2 regions of the Austwickia chelonae genome follow, and region 2 is predicted to be linked to the other one. Evidence: riboswitches for the same ligand, from Rfam matches in the RefSeq annotation. Region 2 holds a riboswitch; the other holds the start of a gene.

The links. Region 2 has a riboswitch for cyclic di-AMP ahead of DX923_RS16935 (C40 family peptidase). Riboswitches for the same ligand answer to the same signal wherever they lie in the genome.
Region 1: it holds a riboswitch for cyclic di-AMP, as region 2 does, so the genes downstream of both, DX923_RS16945 (transglycosylase family protein) here and DX923_RS16935 (C40 family peptidase) in region 2, are expected to answer to the same signal.

What each region holds. Positions count from the first base shown of each region.
Region 1 covers NZ_CP031447.1:2,507,923-2,515,620, reverse strand. Annotated here, with positions in the region: gene DX923_RS11055 (serine/threonine-protein kinase) at 1-1,463, shown strand, start outside; cyclic di-AMP (ydaO/yuaA leader) riboswitch at 2,062-2,216, shown strand; gene DX923_RS16945 (transglycosylase family protein) at 2,227-3,099, shown strand; tRNA gene DX923_RS11045 (tRNA-Thr) at 3,341-3,413, shown strand; gene DX923_RS11040 (antitoxin HicB) at 3,730-4,134, shown strand; gene DX923_RS16215 (hypothetical protein) at 5,622-5,762, shown strand; gene DX923_RS11035 (hypothetical protein) at 6,675-7,016, shown strand; gene DX923_RS11030 (NADPH-dependent FMN reductase) at 7,201-7,698, shown strand, end outside.
Region 2 covers NZ_CP031447.1:2,389,729-2,397,426, forward strand. Annotated here, with positions in the region: gene DX923_RS10550 (AAA family ATPase) at 1-1,469, opposite strand, end outside; gene DX923_RS10555 (metallophosphoesterase family protein) at 1,466-2,614, opposite strand; gene DX923_RS10560 (fluoride efflux transporter FluC) at 2,729-3,178, shown strand; gene DX923_RS10565 (fluoride efflux transporter FluC) at 3,175-3,546, shown strand; gene DX923_RS16935 (C40 family peptidase) at 3,711-4,475, opposite strand; cyclic di-AMP (ydaO/yuaA leader) riboswitch at 4,481-4,624, opposite strand; gene DX923_RS10575 (metal-dependent transcriptional regulator) at 5,067-5,774, opposite strand; gene DX923_RS10580 (citrate synthase 2) at 6,310-7,419, shown strand; gene serC (phosphoserine transaminase) at 7,478-7,698, shown strand, end outside.

The DNA of each region.
Region 1 (7,698 bases), 120 kb from region 2:
CTCGTGAAGCTGATCATCTCTCCCGGATCCGTCATCCCGGGGTGGCCGGCATCATCGATGCCGATGTGGAGGGGGCTCGCCCCTATGTGGTGACTCGGTATGTCCCTGGCCCGTCCTTGGAGCAGTACGTCGCTCAGCACGGGCCGTTGAGTGCGCCCAAGCTGTTGGGCCTGGCGAGGGATCTGTCCGCCGCTCTGTCCGCGGTGCACACCGCCGATGTGGTCCATCGTGATCTGAAGCCGGGCAATGTGCTGATCCATGACGGTCGCGGGGTGTTGATCGATTTCGGGATCGCGCATGGTTCCGGTGATGTGCGGTTGACGTCGACCGGGTTGGTGATGGGTACGCCGGGGTTCTTGGCTCCGGAGATTTTGGACGGGGCCGATGTCACGCCGGCGACCGATTGGTGGGCTTGGGCGGCGACCTTGGCTTTCGCGGCATCGGGCCGGGTGCCTTTTGGCGATCAGCCGGTGGACGCGGTGTTGGCTCGGATCCGTGCGGGGGAGTGCGATCTGACCGGGGTGGATCCGGAGTTGGCGCCTTTGTTGCGGGCGGCGCTCGATCCGAGGCCGGGGGCTCGGCCGACTCGTGAGCAGATCTTGTACGAACTGGAACGTTATGCCTCCGGTGGTCGTAAGACGGCGGCGATTCCGGCGATGCCGGTGACTCGGGCGCTTCCGGGTGCTCCGCCGACCGCGGCTGCACCGGTGGTCGCTCCAGGCGCGACCGCGGTGGCGCCGACCGTGTCCAAGCCGCAGCCGCAGGCACCGGTGGCAGCGCCCTCGGCTCCGGCTCAGGCCTGGAAGCAGGCGGTCGATCGGGCGCAGCCGCTGTGGGAGGAGACTCTCGGTAAGGCGCAGAAACATCGCAGTGTCGGGTTGGTGCTCTGTCTGGGTGCTTTGTTCGCCGCGTTGACCTTGGCTGCTCCGGTGAAGTCCTTGTTGTTGGCGGTGGCTTGGACGTGGTTGGCCAGGTCGGTGGAACGTGCGGGGCGGCTGTTGGGCCGTCAGCGCAGTACGCACGGTGTGCGTCGGTGGGACACCACGAAGGCGCTGTTGCTCATGCCGTTGCATGCGGTGTCGACGGTGGTGAGTGCCTTGGTGGGGGCTTTGGCTCCGACCGTGGCGGCCTATTGCGCGGTGCTGGGGTGTATCACCTTGCAGAAGACGGGGATTCTTCCGGGGTCGCCGTTCGACCCAAGTGCTCCGGGGCCGTTGTTCGTGGGTGCGGTCACGGCCATGGTGGTCTTCTGGTGGGGCACCGGGAGTGAGCATGTCCGGTTGGGGACGCGTGCTGTTCTGGACAGTGTCGGTGCATGGCGTTACGGGTCGGTGTGTGCGGCGGTGCTGTTGTTGGGATTGGCCGCAGTGATTGCCTTGATCTCGCAGTCGACGGGTTTCTTACCTTCTTGGGAGCCTTTGTCCGGTGACCCCTTCGCGTGGTTGCGGAAGGCCTTCCGCTGAGGAGGCGGGCGGGTGGCCGAGAGCTCCCGCCCTCTTTTTCGTCCGGGGTGGGTGCGGAGTCGTTGAACTTTGTCGGTACCTCCTCGGTCGATTCCGAATCGTAATCTTTGGAGAGGAACCCTGCCGCGAACAGGTCTTTTGTGGATCTGGCCGGGACGCAAGTCGATTCGTTGATACTTCACCTGCGCTGGATGTCAGCTGGGATCAACTCGCGAAACGATCGGCGAAGAGCGGGGCGACTCTCGAAATACGGACATAATTCCGGCCGTTTTCTGAGATTATTTTCAGGTTCGGTGTCTCGCGGTCGAGTGGGGATCCGGAACGGAACATGCCTCTTGCCTGCAGAATTGCCAAAGGGGGCGGCGAGAGGCCCGCGGATCCGGATGATCGACGATGCGGAATTGAGACTCAGCAGCGCCCCTGTCGTTACGCTGAAGTCGTCTCAACCGCGTGTGAGTGGCCGTACTTCCGAGCTCCACAACCCGATCGTGGACGGCTCGGGCGAACGACGTACGGTATTCAGCCAGTACAACTAAACTGCACAACCAACCGTTACACGTGTCCGGTGCGCCCAACATTCGTCGGCGGACACGGTCGGCCTCCGGGTCGGCAGAGACGATGACGGGGAACCCACCGGCACCCGCCGGACCGCCGTAGCTATGACGGCTTGGGGTGAAGCCGACTCCGGTCGGCCGGGCACCTGGCAGCCCGAACCCGACAGCTGACCCCGTAGGCGCTCGTCAGGAAGGACATTGAGCAGCACATGGCCTATACCCCTAAGCACGCTTCCCCTCGCCGTTCAGTCCGCCGTACCGTCAAGGCTGGCGCCCTCGGTGTCGCCACGGCCACGGTCGGCGTGGGCATGGCCGCCATCCCTGCGCAGGCAGCCCCTGCCGGTGGCAATGCCTGGGACCGTCTCGCCCAGTGCGAGGCCGGCGGCAACTGGCACATCAACAATGGCAACGGTTACTACGGTGGCCTCCAGTTCTCCTTGCGCAGCTGGCAGGGTGCGGGTGGCTCCGCTTATGCGGCACGCCCGGATCTGGCCAGCCGTGAGGCACAGATCGCCGTCGGGCAGAAGCTTCTTGCCATGCAGGGCCCCGGAGCCTGGCCGGTGTGTTCGGTCAAGGCCGGTCTGACCAAGGCCTCCGGTTCGGTGGGCGGCGGCGCCGTCGCCAAGCCGGCCGCTCAGGTCAACCCCGCGCAGACCAGCGCCAAGCCGGCTGCGGCGACGAAGCCGGCCGCGGTGGCCGCCACACCCCCGAAGGCTGTTGCCCCGGTGAAGCCGGCATACGGCCAGTTGAGCTCTGCGGACACGCAGATGGTGCAGCAGTGGCTCGGCGGCGAGACGACCGGAACCTGGGACAAGGCAGCCCTGTCCGCCTTGCAGGCGCGCCTCGGCGTGACGGAGACGGGCAAGACCGACGCCGCCACGATCGCCGCCACCGAGAAGCTCTTCGGGATGAAGGCTTCCGGGCTGGACTACTTCACCCAGCCGATGCTGGTCTCCCTCGCGGCGCACGCTCGTGCGGAGGTGGCTGCGGCGAGCCTGCAGTCGCTGATGCTGGCTGCTGAGGGTGGCAACATCTCCCCGGAGACTGTTGGCCTCAACGCCGACCCGGTGGCTTACAGCTGAACTGGCTCGACATCTTCCGGTCGTCACCGCGGCTGACCGTGGTCCTCACCTCGACCGGACCGTCGACTGCTTTACCCGTAGTGGGTGCGCCTCCAAGCCAGGGGAGAGGCGCACCCACTACGGCGTTCCAGGGTCCGGAGCAGCGACAGCAACAGGAGAAACACTCTCTGACTGCCTGCGATTTCGGCTGCTCGACAAAAATCGTCTAGTCTGAACCAGGCTTGCCCAGTGCAAGCCGACTGCTGGAGTGGCGCAATTGGCAGCGCACCTGTCTTGTAAACAGGTGGTTGAGGGTTCGAGTCCCTTCTCCAGCTCCGCAGCTCAGAGGCGGTTTTCCCCTGCAGGGAGAGCCGCCTCTAGCCGGTTTTCTGGGGTCTTGTGTGCAACAGTATGCGCACAGACCGTGAACGCCACGCGAGGCCCTGGTCTTCTTCACAGTCATGCTTGCGGTGACGACGATCGTGGCGGCGTTCCATTGCTCGTAGTTGACACGGACGGTCCCGTGTGGGGGCGTCCGTCGCGACCTCATGCCGTCTGAGGCTCCTATTGTGGTGCTCCCGCGAGCGCGGCGTCGATGTGTGAGAAGAGCTGGCCTGCTTGCCCAGCGTTATGTGGCTGTAGATCGTCGCCGTGATCGTCGGGTTTGAATGTCGCAGCACCTTGGAGGACGCCCGGATGCCGCCAGGACGGTCAGGAGGGAAGGGGGGCTGGGAACTCCACATCGACGGATACGGAGTCACCCAGTCCCGCACGCTTGACCAGAAGGCCGTGGAGCGTGAAGTCCACGATTACATGACCCTGGAGACCGGCCATAAATGCACTGCACCGGTCGCACTCACCATCGACCTGGACGGGTACGAAGCGAAAGTTGCCGCTGCGCGAGAGTCCACCGAAGCGGCTGCCAAGGCGTCCCAGGATGCTGCCGCACAAGCTCGGGCCGTTGCTTCGGAGTTGCGGAGCATGGGCCTATCGGTCACAGACTCCGCCGTCGTGATGGGCGTCTCCAGGGGGCGAATCTCCCAGCTCGTCGGCTGACATAGCAGGGTCCAATGAGCACTACGAAGTACCGGATCATCCAGACTGCCGGATACGCCGATCACCACGTCGGAACCATCATCAACGGTAAGTAAACAAAACCCGGACCCTCTCCTCGCTTCATCATGGATAGGGGGCGGCTGCACAGTAGGCGACCGCTGGAGGTCACCATTCCCCAACCATCCTGATCGAGAACAATCTAAATTCAGAATATCACCCATTGCGGGTTTAATTCGCATAGGCCTTGCCGTTCGTTCCATGAAAACAATTTCATTTCCCCGGCATGAAGATGATCGACTTTCAGTATTTGCAAACTCCTGTTATGGACGTAATCTTCGAGGCGTGCGGTGCGAAGTAGACGTCCAGCACAAGAAGCAACATGGAAGATGTTACGAATGGTCCGCCATCGTTCCTCGCAACATGGCTTACGTCTGTAGTCTTTTGGTGACTGCAACGGGCCATGCGCGCGGACCTGCATGACAGAAGGCTCTGGCCTTGGCCAAGATAAACCCTGCCGTGAGGGCCATTACTCTTGGTGTGGAGCTCGCCTTCTGGGCATTCGTCGGGAAGAATTACAGGTAAAGTTCTGTTGGGACCAATAGGAAATTCTGTTGAGCCCAACCCAAGAGTTGGAAGCATTAGGGGCTCGTCTTGAGAAATCCCAATGATTCATCTGCGGCGCCGCCAATGCGCAGATTGTCTGCGGTGAACTTCTTCATCTATTCGGCTTTAAAACTGTTGGCTTTGCGCTCAATTTTCTTGGCGTTATCGAAATATTCGCCACAGTGATTTACTTCAGTAAGACCAATGGGGGCACTGGGTGCGTCCCGAAATATGAAACCGCCAACAAGGCGGTCGGCGCCATGGGTGTATTGGCCGGTCTTTTCCTATCATATTATTTAGATAACTGGTTTTTATTGGGCTCTCATTTGTGGGAGTGGCTGCCTTGAGGACTAGAAATCCTTCTAGCCAATAAAATTGGGTAAAGGGATGAAGGTTCTCCGCTTCCTCACGGAGAGGAAGTCGGAAGCCTTTCACGGGTTCATGTCCCCTGGGTAATTATCTGCAAAGAGTGGGTCGTTCAGTAGGCAGGGAGGATTCTGCCTGTGCTGAGGGTGCACCAATGGATCGCGTGCGTACCCGCACCTGCTATGGCTTCCCGGTCGCGAGTCAGCCGGTGGACGATCCATTTGCTCGAGCCCTGTGGAGCGTTATAGAAGATGGGAACTTCTTTCAGCGGTTGCGGCGGGTCTAGTTTGGCTCGATCGATGGCAGGCAGAGCCGTGAAATCGCGTTTGGCGTCGTGACCGCGGACGAGGACAGATGGGCGCTTTGGAGGGTGCGGCATCAAGGGTGCTTCGCATCCCTTCTCCAGGTTTACCTCTGACCAGCGGTGGTGCTGTGAAGTTGCTGAGAAGAGAGTGCCTCGATTCGGTCAGAGGAGCGTCATAAATCCCACCCTGGCCGATGGGACAGCACCGCGTGAAATGACAGTGTCCCCCGCGATCTTCGAGGCACATGTCAGCCGTGTCGTGGCCTCCTGGCGCGGTGGAGCAGCGGGTGACTACACGATCAAGCTCAGACGGGTAGAGATCGGCGAGCTGACGATCAACCGGGAAGTGGTGTGACTGTCATCGACAGCCACTCATGGCGTGGCCGGGGGCGCAGGTGGAGCCACGGGTGGAGCGGCAGGAGGCTTGGCCGCCGGGGGTTTAGGGGCAGGAGGCTTAGGCGGAGCAGGTGGAGCTGCAGGTGGCTTGCGCCCAGATAGATCGGGCGGTCGATGCATGGGCGCAGCGTCCGAAGGTACAGGCATCAGTTCCGGTGTCCTGACTGGCGGGGGAGTCGGCGCCTTTGAGTGCGGACCGTACCCGGGTGGTGGAGCATCCCTGCACCCGTAAACACGCAGGCCACCATTCGGGCAGGCCATCAGACGAGCTCCGTACTCATCTGCTCCGACCTCGGAGCTCGCCGTCCCGTCTGGCAACGGAGAGTCGTTGTAGGAACGGCTCTCGGCAGGAATCTGAGCGGCTCCTGCTGGAACAGGCGCTTCGCTCAGTCTCGACGGAGCTGCTGTCGTTGGTGCGGCAGATGGGTCAGCGGTCACGGTGACGACTCGTGAGGGAACTCGCTCAACGGCGGAGCACCCTGTCAAGGAAGCTAGGGTCGCCACCATGGACAAGGCCATTATCGAACGAGATGTCACACTCACGGCCTGCATGTTACTCCTGAACGAGACGACCGTGGCCGCGCCTTCCTCGGTAGGAAAAGGAAGTGCCAAAATTGCGCTGAGATTGGCAGCTGTTGTCCCCATGACGCGGAGACTGTCGATTTTATATGCAGGTGGATGGCGACGCTCCGATTTTTTAAAGCGGAAAAAATTCACAAAAGGTAGGTTCAGGTTTCTGAGATGATAGATTATCGGTCTCACATTCTGTGAATGCCGATCACATCTGTTAATCTGTCTTTGGTGTTTCTTTCGGGAAATATCTTGAGGGTCCTGTCAAGTTGATGACTTTCTAGTGGTGGTACGGGTAGCGATGAAGAATCCTCGAAAGTTGATCCTGGGCACCGGTGCTGTCGTGATCGTCGTGGGCATTGCGCTCTATCTGAGCGGGTGGCAGTTCGTGGGGTTGTGTCTGGCTGCGCTCGGTGCTGCGGATGTCCTTGTTGCTTCCATGTTCTCCCGGCGCCTTTCGTCGGTGCCCGGGGAGGCGCCGGATATGAAGCACGAGACTGCGCATCGTGCGGTTGATGTGGCAATCGTGCTGGGCGGGTTCTTCCTGGTGTATTGGACCGAGAACTGGTTCTTCCTCGGATATTCAATGGGTGGCCCAGTTGCTTTCCTGGTCAGGAATCGTCCGCAGCCCTTGGCTGGCTGACTCGGCTGCTGCGCGAGCGTTGGCTCGCCCGCCGTTGAGTCCGGCTGCTCGCACCTCATTTGCGTGACATGTCATGCATCTGTCAGGATGGTGCCCGACGAGCCGCCCCCTGAGGGTGCAGGCCCGTCCGGAATATCGCGCCAACCTCCCGGCCTCCAGGCCGGAACCATCGATCGGAGCAACAGTGACCCACGTCGTGCTGATCCCCGGCAGCATCCGTGCAGGATCGTTCAATGCCGCCGCCCTGGACCGTTTCGCCGACCTCGTGCTGGCCCAGGAGCCCGACACCCGCATCTCCCGGATCGACATCTCCGCGCTGCCCTATTACGAAGAAGGGCTCGACGCCGCCGACACCTCGGCACCGGTGCGCGCCGCCCGCAACCTGGTCGCCGAAGCCGACCTCGTCGTCATCGCCAGCCCCTCCTACAACGGCCAGGCCCCCGGAGTACTGAAGAACACCCTCGACTGGCTCTCCCGCCCCTACGGCCGCAGCTGCCTCGTCGGCCGCCCCATTGCCGTGATCACGGCTTCTCCCGGTCCGCGCGGCGGAAAAGACGCGCAAGCCGGCTTGATCCAAGCGCTCCAGATCTCCGGAGCTGTCGTGCTGCCGACCACCGCAGCGATCGCTGGCGCGGCTGAAGCCCTGTCCACAACGGTCGCGGACACCGCCCCTGAAGCTCTC
Region 2 (7,698 bases):
AAGGCTCGTTGCAGTGCGCTTTCGGCCGCGGCCACCGCATCAGCGCGTTCCTGTGCCGCGCTTTCGGGTGTCCAGCGGAGTCGGAGCTGTCCGGGGATCTCGACGATGAGTTCTTGGTCGACGGTGAGCACGACTTCTTCGTCGCGGTCGAGCCGATGGGAGGTGGTTCCGGCCATGACCTCCTGGCCGTCTGCTGAAGCGGTCACGATGAGATGTGCACTGTCGGCGTCGCGTCGAGCCCGAGCGAGGCCGAGCTGGACCGCGCATTGTTCGACCTCCTGCAGGGCCTCCTCGTCGACCCGGCATTCGGCGAGTTCTCTGGCCGCGCCCAATCTGACCCGGTCGGCGTCTTCGGCTCGCGTGACCGCATTCGTCAAAGCAAGGACGTCCTCCGAGGCGCGGTTGTATTCGTGGGTACGCACGATGCTGTCCAGGGTCCGCGTCAGATCACGTACGCGTTGGGTGAGCTCGGTTTTCCTCCGTTGTCCTTCCGCCTGACGTTCTTGTGACTGCGCCAGCTCTTCTCCCAGCTCGCGTAGAACTTGCTCCTGCTCCTCGTAGGTCGATCGTCGTTGGGCCACCTCGGCGAGTAGCGCGTCACGGTCCTGGAGGCGTTCTCGGGCGTGGCGGCATTCTCGAGCCGCCTCATCGACACGCGCAGCGGCCTCGACGAATTCTTCTTCGACGGAAGCGATCTCGACCCAAACCTGCTCGCTGGAATCGAGTTCGTCCCGGGCTGCCTGCCACCGGGCCGTGGTCTCCTCGATCTCTCGTGCGATCCGTTCGTGGTGCGCGACGTCCTCTTCCACCTCCCGCACGGCGTCTGCTGCAGCGCTCCTGATATCGCGGGCCTGTTCGATCTTCCGCTGTTCACGGGCTAGTTCACCGGTGGGTCGGGCCTTCTCCGGAGTGAAGTAACGGGCGTACTCGGCTGCCACGGCCGAGACAAGAGTATCTGCGTCTCCGCCTGTCTCGGTGGTCGTTCCTGATGCCCGGTCCAATGCTGCGGTCAGCGCAGCGCTACCGGTGAGATCAAGCTGATCAGGCACGCTTCCTTGCATGAAGCGCAAGGCCTTCCACAACGCCATGTCCGTGGTCTCGGCAAGGATCTGCTGCACCCGCTCGTGAGCTTCCTGCCCAGTGAGATGCTCGGTGCGGGGGCTGATCACCTGCAGTTCGGTCGCGGCCCGTTTGAACCATTGTTTGCGGTAGACGAAGCGGTACTCCCCTGCGCTGAATTCTGCTTCGATCGTGGTGGGAACGTCCTGGCCGATCGGCCGAACCGCACGAACCTTCGCCTTCGCGCTGCTGTCCTTCTCGTCGAGCAGAAGGTCGATCGCTTCGACAAGGGTCGATTTCCCGGCTTCGTTGGCGCCGGTCAACAGGTAACACCCGTTGTCCGGGAAGGCCAGGGGCTCCGGGTCCTGAAGCCCCCTGAGATGGGAGACCTTCAGCCGGTGGATCCTCATCGTTCCCCTGCCTTGGCGAGTCGGTAGAGCAGCGCGAGGGCGTCTCCGGCCACAGCTGCCTCTGCGCCTTGGGTCTCGGCCTGCGCAGCCAGCTCGTTGACGGCTGCGGTGACAAAACCTCCGACTCCGATGTCGGTGAGTTCGGTACCGTCGACGTAGACCGCGAGGTGAGCGTGCCTTTCCCAGGCGTAGCAGCCGGCGAGCCTGTCGGTGTGACGTGCCAGCAGATCCTGGAGACGAGCATGCTCGGAGAGGCTCAAGGTGCCGGTCAGTGCATATCTGACGACGGTTCGGTCGGCGTCGGGCAGGCCCGAGAGCTCACTGTCCAGGTCGTCCAGGTCGTCACTTCCGTTGACCTCACGGGCTAGATCTTGGAAAGCCCATCGACCCACGTGGATCTCCTCGACCTGGCCCGTTCCTTGAGGGGAAAGCTCGACCAGAAGCACGTCGCCGGGGAGCTGCTCGCGGAAGTCGGTCACTTCCGGTGTCCCGCTGTAATGAACCATGCCGGTCGCGCCCACGGAGAGCCGGGAGTGGCGGTCGCCCAGAGCCACATAGTGGATGCTGCCCTCGGACAGCGCCTGTTCGAGGGCAGCGAGTCTGATCGCGGAGACATCACGTCGATCCGGGTTGATCGCATCGACCTGACCGTGCGCTACCAGGATCCGTCGGACACCGTCGGGCTGGGCGGCCTCCAGCGCCTTGGTGGTGGGGTCGCTGATAGGGGCATTCGAGGTCAAGGGCGCGGCGAGCAGCTCCACCCCAGGCGCGACCGGGTACGGTCCGACGTGGTCAAGGACATGCACGTGTTCCGGGCGTTCTCGGAGGAAGATCTCGGAGCGGTATATCGTGGCCGCGTTATGGGCGTCGTGATTTCCCGGAAGCAGGTAGACCGGGACCTCGATAGTGCGTAGCGCGTCCAGAGACCGCCGTAGGGTCTGGGAAGCAAGGAAGTTGGAGTCGAAAACGTCACCGGCAACGACTACGAAATCGCATCGGTGTTCACGGGCGGTCTGTCCGATACCTCGGACCGCGTCCAGCCGCGCTCCTGCGTATCGTGACTGTGCTTCTCCCTCCAGGAAGTGCCGAGTCATGCCGAGCTGCCAGTCGCTGGTGTGCAGGAAACGTACAGAGCCGGGTTCCATACTCGCGCTCTCCTCACCTCAGGGCACTGCTCGTCAGGCCGGTCTTCTCGCTATGAGGCTAACCGGTCGAATCTCCGTGCAGAGCACGACATTCTCGGCACGGAGGAGGGTGTGATGCTTGCTACGCCGTCGCCTGTCGCCTACCGGCAGTGGCCCCTTCTGCTGTGTGTCGGTGCAGGAGGTGCCTTGGGCACGGCAGCACGGGCGTCGATTGCCCAGACCTTCCCGATGTCTCCTGCCGGTTTTCCGTGGGCCACATTGGGAGTGAACTTATGTGGCGCATTGGCTCTGGGATGGCTCATCGGGTTTCTGTCCGACTTCCCTGACGTCGGCATCCGCCGGGTGCTCCGACTCACTTTCGGTACCGGATTTCTGGGCGGGTTCACCACATACAGCACCTTCGTGGTGGAGAGTCTCCTGCTGGGTGCCGATGCGAGGTGGCTGACGGCGCTGCTGTATGTCGCTGTCACTCTTTCCGGAGGATTAGTCGCTGCCGGAGTCGGGTTCTCAGTACTTCCCCGGGGGCGAGCGGTCGGAGCAGATCACGGAGGACATGAGTCATGATCGTCGCGGTGGCTCTCGCCGGCGGTGCAGGAGCGATAGTTCGCTTCGTGATCGACGGCGTCGTGTCCTCTCGGTCACGCCTAACCGTTCCGGTGGGGACTTTGTGTATCAACGTCACCGGATCAGGTGCGCTCGGCTTTCTCATAGCCTGCTACGGCTGGGGAAGCGGCTCAGCTGGCGAAGAACTACGGCTGTTGCTCGGAGTCGGCTTCCTGGGCGGATACACCACGTTCTCGACTGCTTGTGTGGAGTCGGTGCGATTGGCGGCCGCTGAGCAGAAAAAGAAAGCCCTTTTTCTGGCTCTCGGCTCTTATGCAGCAAGTCTCCTTGCCGCAGCATTAGGATTCGTTGCCGGCGGCATGTGCTAACTGCCGGACAGTGCAGGAAGACGCCCCTGTGCATCTTCCACACCATCCGGCAGTGAGCCGCTCAAGAAGGCGTCTCCCATCGAAGAGCCTTTTTTGAACGTGGTGGTGGCCCGACAGATAAGGCTGCCGAGCCACCACCGTTCACATTATGTGAAGACTTAGAGTCAGCCCACGCGTCCGTAGCTGACGTTGTTGCTCCAGATCTTGTGGAGACCCGTGCTCTGGCCAGCGGTGGGTGCGTCGTACATCATCCCGTTACCGGCGTAGATTCCCACGTGCCAGGTCCCGAAGAAGACCAGGTCACCGGGCTGCGGGTTGGAGACCGGCGTGGTGGCTGCACGCTGCGCGCCAGAAGTACGAGGGAGGGAGATCCCAGCCTGACGGAAGACGTACTGCACGTAGCCAGAGCAGTCGAATCCGGAAGGAGTGGTTCCGCCCCAGAGGTAAGGGATGCCAGAGAGGCTGGCGGCAACACCAAGGACGCTGCCCTTGGGCGCCGGGTTCATCGCACCCTTGGCCTTGGCTCCGGAGTAGGACTTGACCGCGCCGGAGCGTCCCTTGGACTGGCCCTGAGAGTCGTAAGCGCTCTCCGCGACCTCGGCCTTCGGCTTGGCGCGGTTCGAGAGCGCGACCGAAGCGAAGTTGCTGGAGGCATCGCTGGCTTCATCAGCAGCAGCCATGACCGGGAGGCCGTAGGAAACGGTGGTGTCAACAGCACCACCGGTGAGGACGACAGCCTCAGCAGCTACAGCGTTAGGGGCCGTCGGCGACGCATTCGCAGTGCCTGCCAGAGCCATGCTTCCGGCGGCAGCAACCGTTGCGGTAGCGGCAACAGCAGGACGGGCACCTCGCGCCACGGCGGATGAGAAGGACGAGACCGGGTTGAGACGACCGGGGGCGCGGTGGCGCCCGACAGTGTACTTAGACACGGGGTATAACCTCTCCAGCCGCCTGCGAGGTGAGCTGTCGGGTTCGGGCAGGAGAATGCCCGGTCGCAATCGAAGGGTTTGCGACTTCACCCCAAGGCCTCTTCGAGACCACTATGGGTCCCCCGCTCCTGCCAAGGCGTAGTGACGTGCGAACCCCTCAACGGCTGGCAGGACTCGGCGCTCCGTCGTGAGGGTCACCCCAGGGGTGGGCGACGAGACGAAGTTACAGGGACAGACGCCCGAATGTCACGCTCGGATCACAACACGATCAAGGAACTACCGGAACACTCAGGTTCGTCACGGTATTTTCGCAGCTCATCCCCGGGCCTTGCGAGAATGTGAACTGCGTCACAAGGCGGCTCCGCGGAGCTAAAAAATGGTTCAACGGCCAGCCCTCCGACGCCTTCACTCCCTTATCACCCGCGCCGGAAGATGCCCCCTCGAAGGCACCTTCCCGGAAGGGAGGCCCAGCCCCTACCTGCACTCCGGCCCACGTCCAGGACGTACGTGCGCTCTATATATAACGTCGCTCGGAGGTAACCCTCCGAGCGACGTTATATATAGAGCGCAGGCATCAGCGTGGCCGGGCGGTCACTCCTCGTTCAAGTAGCGCTGAGGAAGTGTCACCCAGATCTGAGCAGCCACATCCCGGGAGATCACGAGATCAGACTCCGCCGAGGAACCGATCCGCCACCCCTCGTCCGTCCAGGAGACGCGTACGTGCGCCTCGGGGACCACACCAACATCCTGGAGCATCCCCAGGATCTCGGCGTCGTCCTGCAAGGCCTCACCCAAGCGCCGAACCTCGACATGCCCCCCGCGACGATCGTGCAGGCTCGCGAGCGGGACGACAACGGCCCGGACCTCCTTCCCCGGCTCGACCCCCAACTCGTCCAACCCAGGGATCGGATTTCCGTAGGGGCTCTGAGTACTGCTGTCGAGCAGCGCCAAGATCTTGCGCTCGACCCGGTCACTCATGACATGTTCCCAGCGGCAGGCTTCCGCATGGACGTACTCGTACTCCAGCCCGATGACGTCCACCAACAGCCGCTCCGCGAGCCGATGCTTTCGCATGACCCTCGTTGCGCGACGCCGCCCCTCCTCCGAGAGCAACAAACTCCGGTCCGGCTGCACGGCCAGCAGGCCGTCACGCTCCATGCGCGCCACCGTCTGTGAAACCGTCGGGCCGGAGTGCCCCAGACGGTCCACGATGCGGGCACGAAGGACAGCCGTCCCCTCTTCCTCTAATTCGAAGATGATCCGCAGATACATCTCCGTGGTGTCGATCAGCTCGGTCACCCTGCCATCCTCTCAGGTTGGGCGGCCGATTCCGACCTCATGTTCATTTCCCGGCGCCCGGACCGGTCGTGGCGTCACCACCGGTCGTGAAGTCTCAACCCTGTCTGGGATACAACAGAACCCGTTCTCGAGCCTACAGAGGGCGGATTGACCTTCCACACCCTGGGAAAATGCAGCTCATGGCACCGAAAAGGCTGAGCCACACCCGTTTTGGGCAAAGACTTGATTCGTCTTTCTTGCCTGTTTTAGATTTCAATCACACCGCTTGGTCGTGGCCTAGGACCCCCGAGCTGGGTCACGACCAACGGTGGCGGCGCTGGCGCACCCCCTGGCAGCCAGCGCCCGGACCGGATCACACCTGGCACCGGTCCACGAAGGGCCGGGTCCTCCACTGGACCCGGCCCTTCGTCTTGCCCCAGCCCCTCACCACACCGGCATCTCCCGACAGAGTGCTCCCTCCTCGGCGCGACGCATCTCATCACAACCTGAGCACAGCCCCCGGAGGCCCGGTCCCCCATCAGGAAGAATGGCCTCCATGGTCACCCTTCCAGAGACCCCGCCCGCCTTCACCACGGCGATCGCCGAAGCCGACCACAACTCGGGATGCCTGCGCTACCGCGGCGTCGACATCCGTGAACTCGTCGACAAAGTCACCTTCGGCGAGGTCTGGGGGCTGCTCGTCAGCGGGAACTTCGGAGCAGGTCTTCCGCCTGCTGAACAGTTCCCCTTGCCGGTACGGACCGGAGATGTCCGAGTGGACGTCCAGAGCGCACTGGCCCAACTCGCCCCGATCTGGGGCTTCCGCCCACTGCACGACATCGACATCGACCAAGCCCGAGAGCAACTCGGACGCGCTTCCACGATGGCCATGTCCTTCATCGCCCAATCTGCCCGAGGCGCAAATGTCCCCGTCGTCCCAGAACACCAGATCGGCAAGGCCGAAACAGTCGTAGGACGCTTCATGACCCGATGGCGCGGGGAGCCGGATCCCCGCCACGTGGCAGCTCTCGACGGTTACTTCACCGTCGCAGCCGAACACGGGCTCAACCCCTCGACCATGACCGCCCGGCTCATCGCCTCCACCGGAGCCGACGTCGCAGCCTGCCTCTCAGGCGCGGTCGGCGCCATCAGCGGTCCCCTCCACGGCGGAGCACCCTCCCGCGCGCTCCGCATGATCCTGGAAGCCGAAGCACATGGCGACCCCCAGGCCTACGTACGAAGGCTCCTCGATCGGGGAATCAGGCTGATGGGATTCGGACACCGTGTCTACGGCGGGGAGGACCCTCGGGCCACCGCCATCCGCGAGCTCGCCCGCCGTTTCAAGGCACCGCTGTTCGAGGTCGCCTCTCAACTCGAAGCTGCTGCGCTGGATGTCCTCGCAGAACGTCACCCCGGCCAAGGCATCGGGGTCAACATGGAGTACTGGGTCGCCGTCCTCCTCCATGGCGCTGAGGTACCGCCACGCCTGTTCACCCCCATGTTCGCCTGTGCCCGTTCAGCCGGATGGTCCGCCCACGTCCTGGAGCAGAAGGCCCTGGAACGTCCGATTCGACCGATAGCCCACTATGCAGGCCCGTCCCCCCGCTCCGCAGAGGCAGTTCCCGGCTGGGACACGCTTCCACCCGCGCATCGTTTCGACCGTTGACCGGAGAAGGACGACCCACTCCGGCGCTCTGCGCTCACGATCAGGAGAGGATGGCGAGGTGAACGAGGGCACCCACATCAGCATCCCCGGGCATCTCTTGCCCCAGGACGGACGGTTCGGCTGCGGCCCCTCCTTGGTCCCTGCCGAACACGTCCGTGAGCTGACCTCCTCCCGCCTACTGGGAACATCCCATCGTCAGCCCCCGGTACTCGACCTGGTCAAAGAATTGCGTCACGGATTGGGCGAGCTATTCGGGCTACCCGCCGGATACCTGGTCGC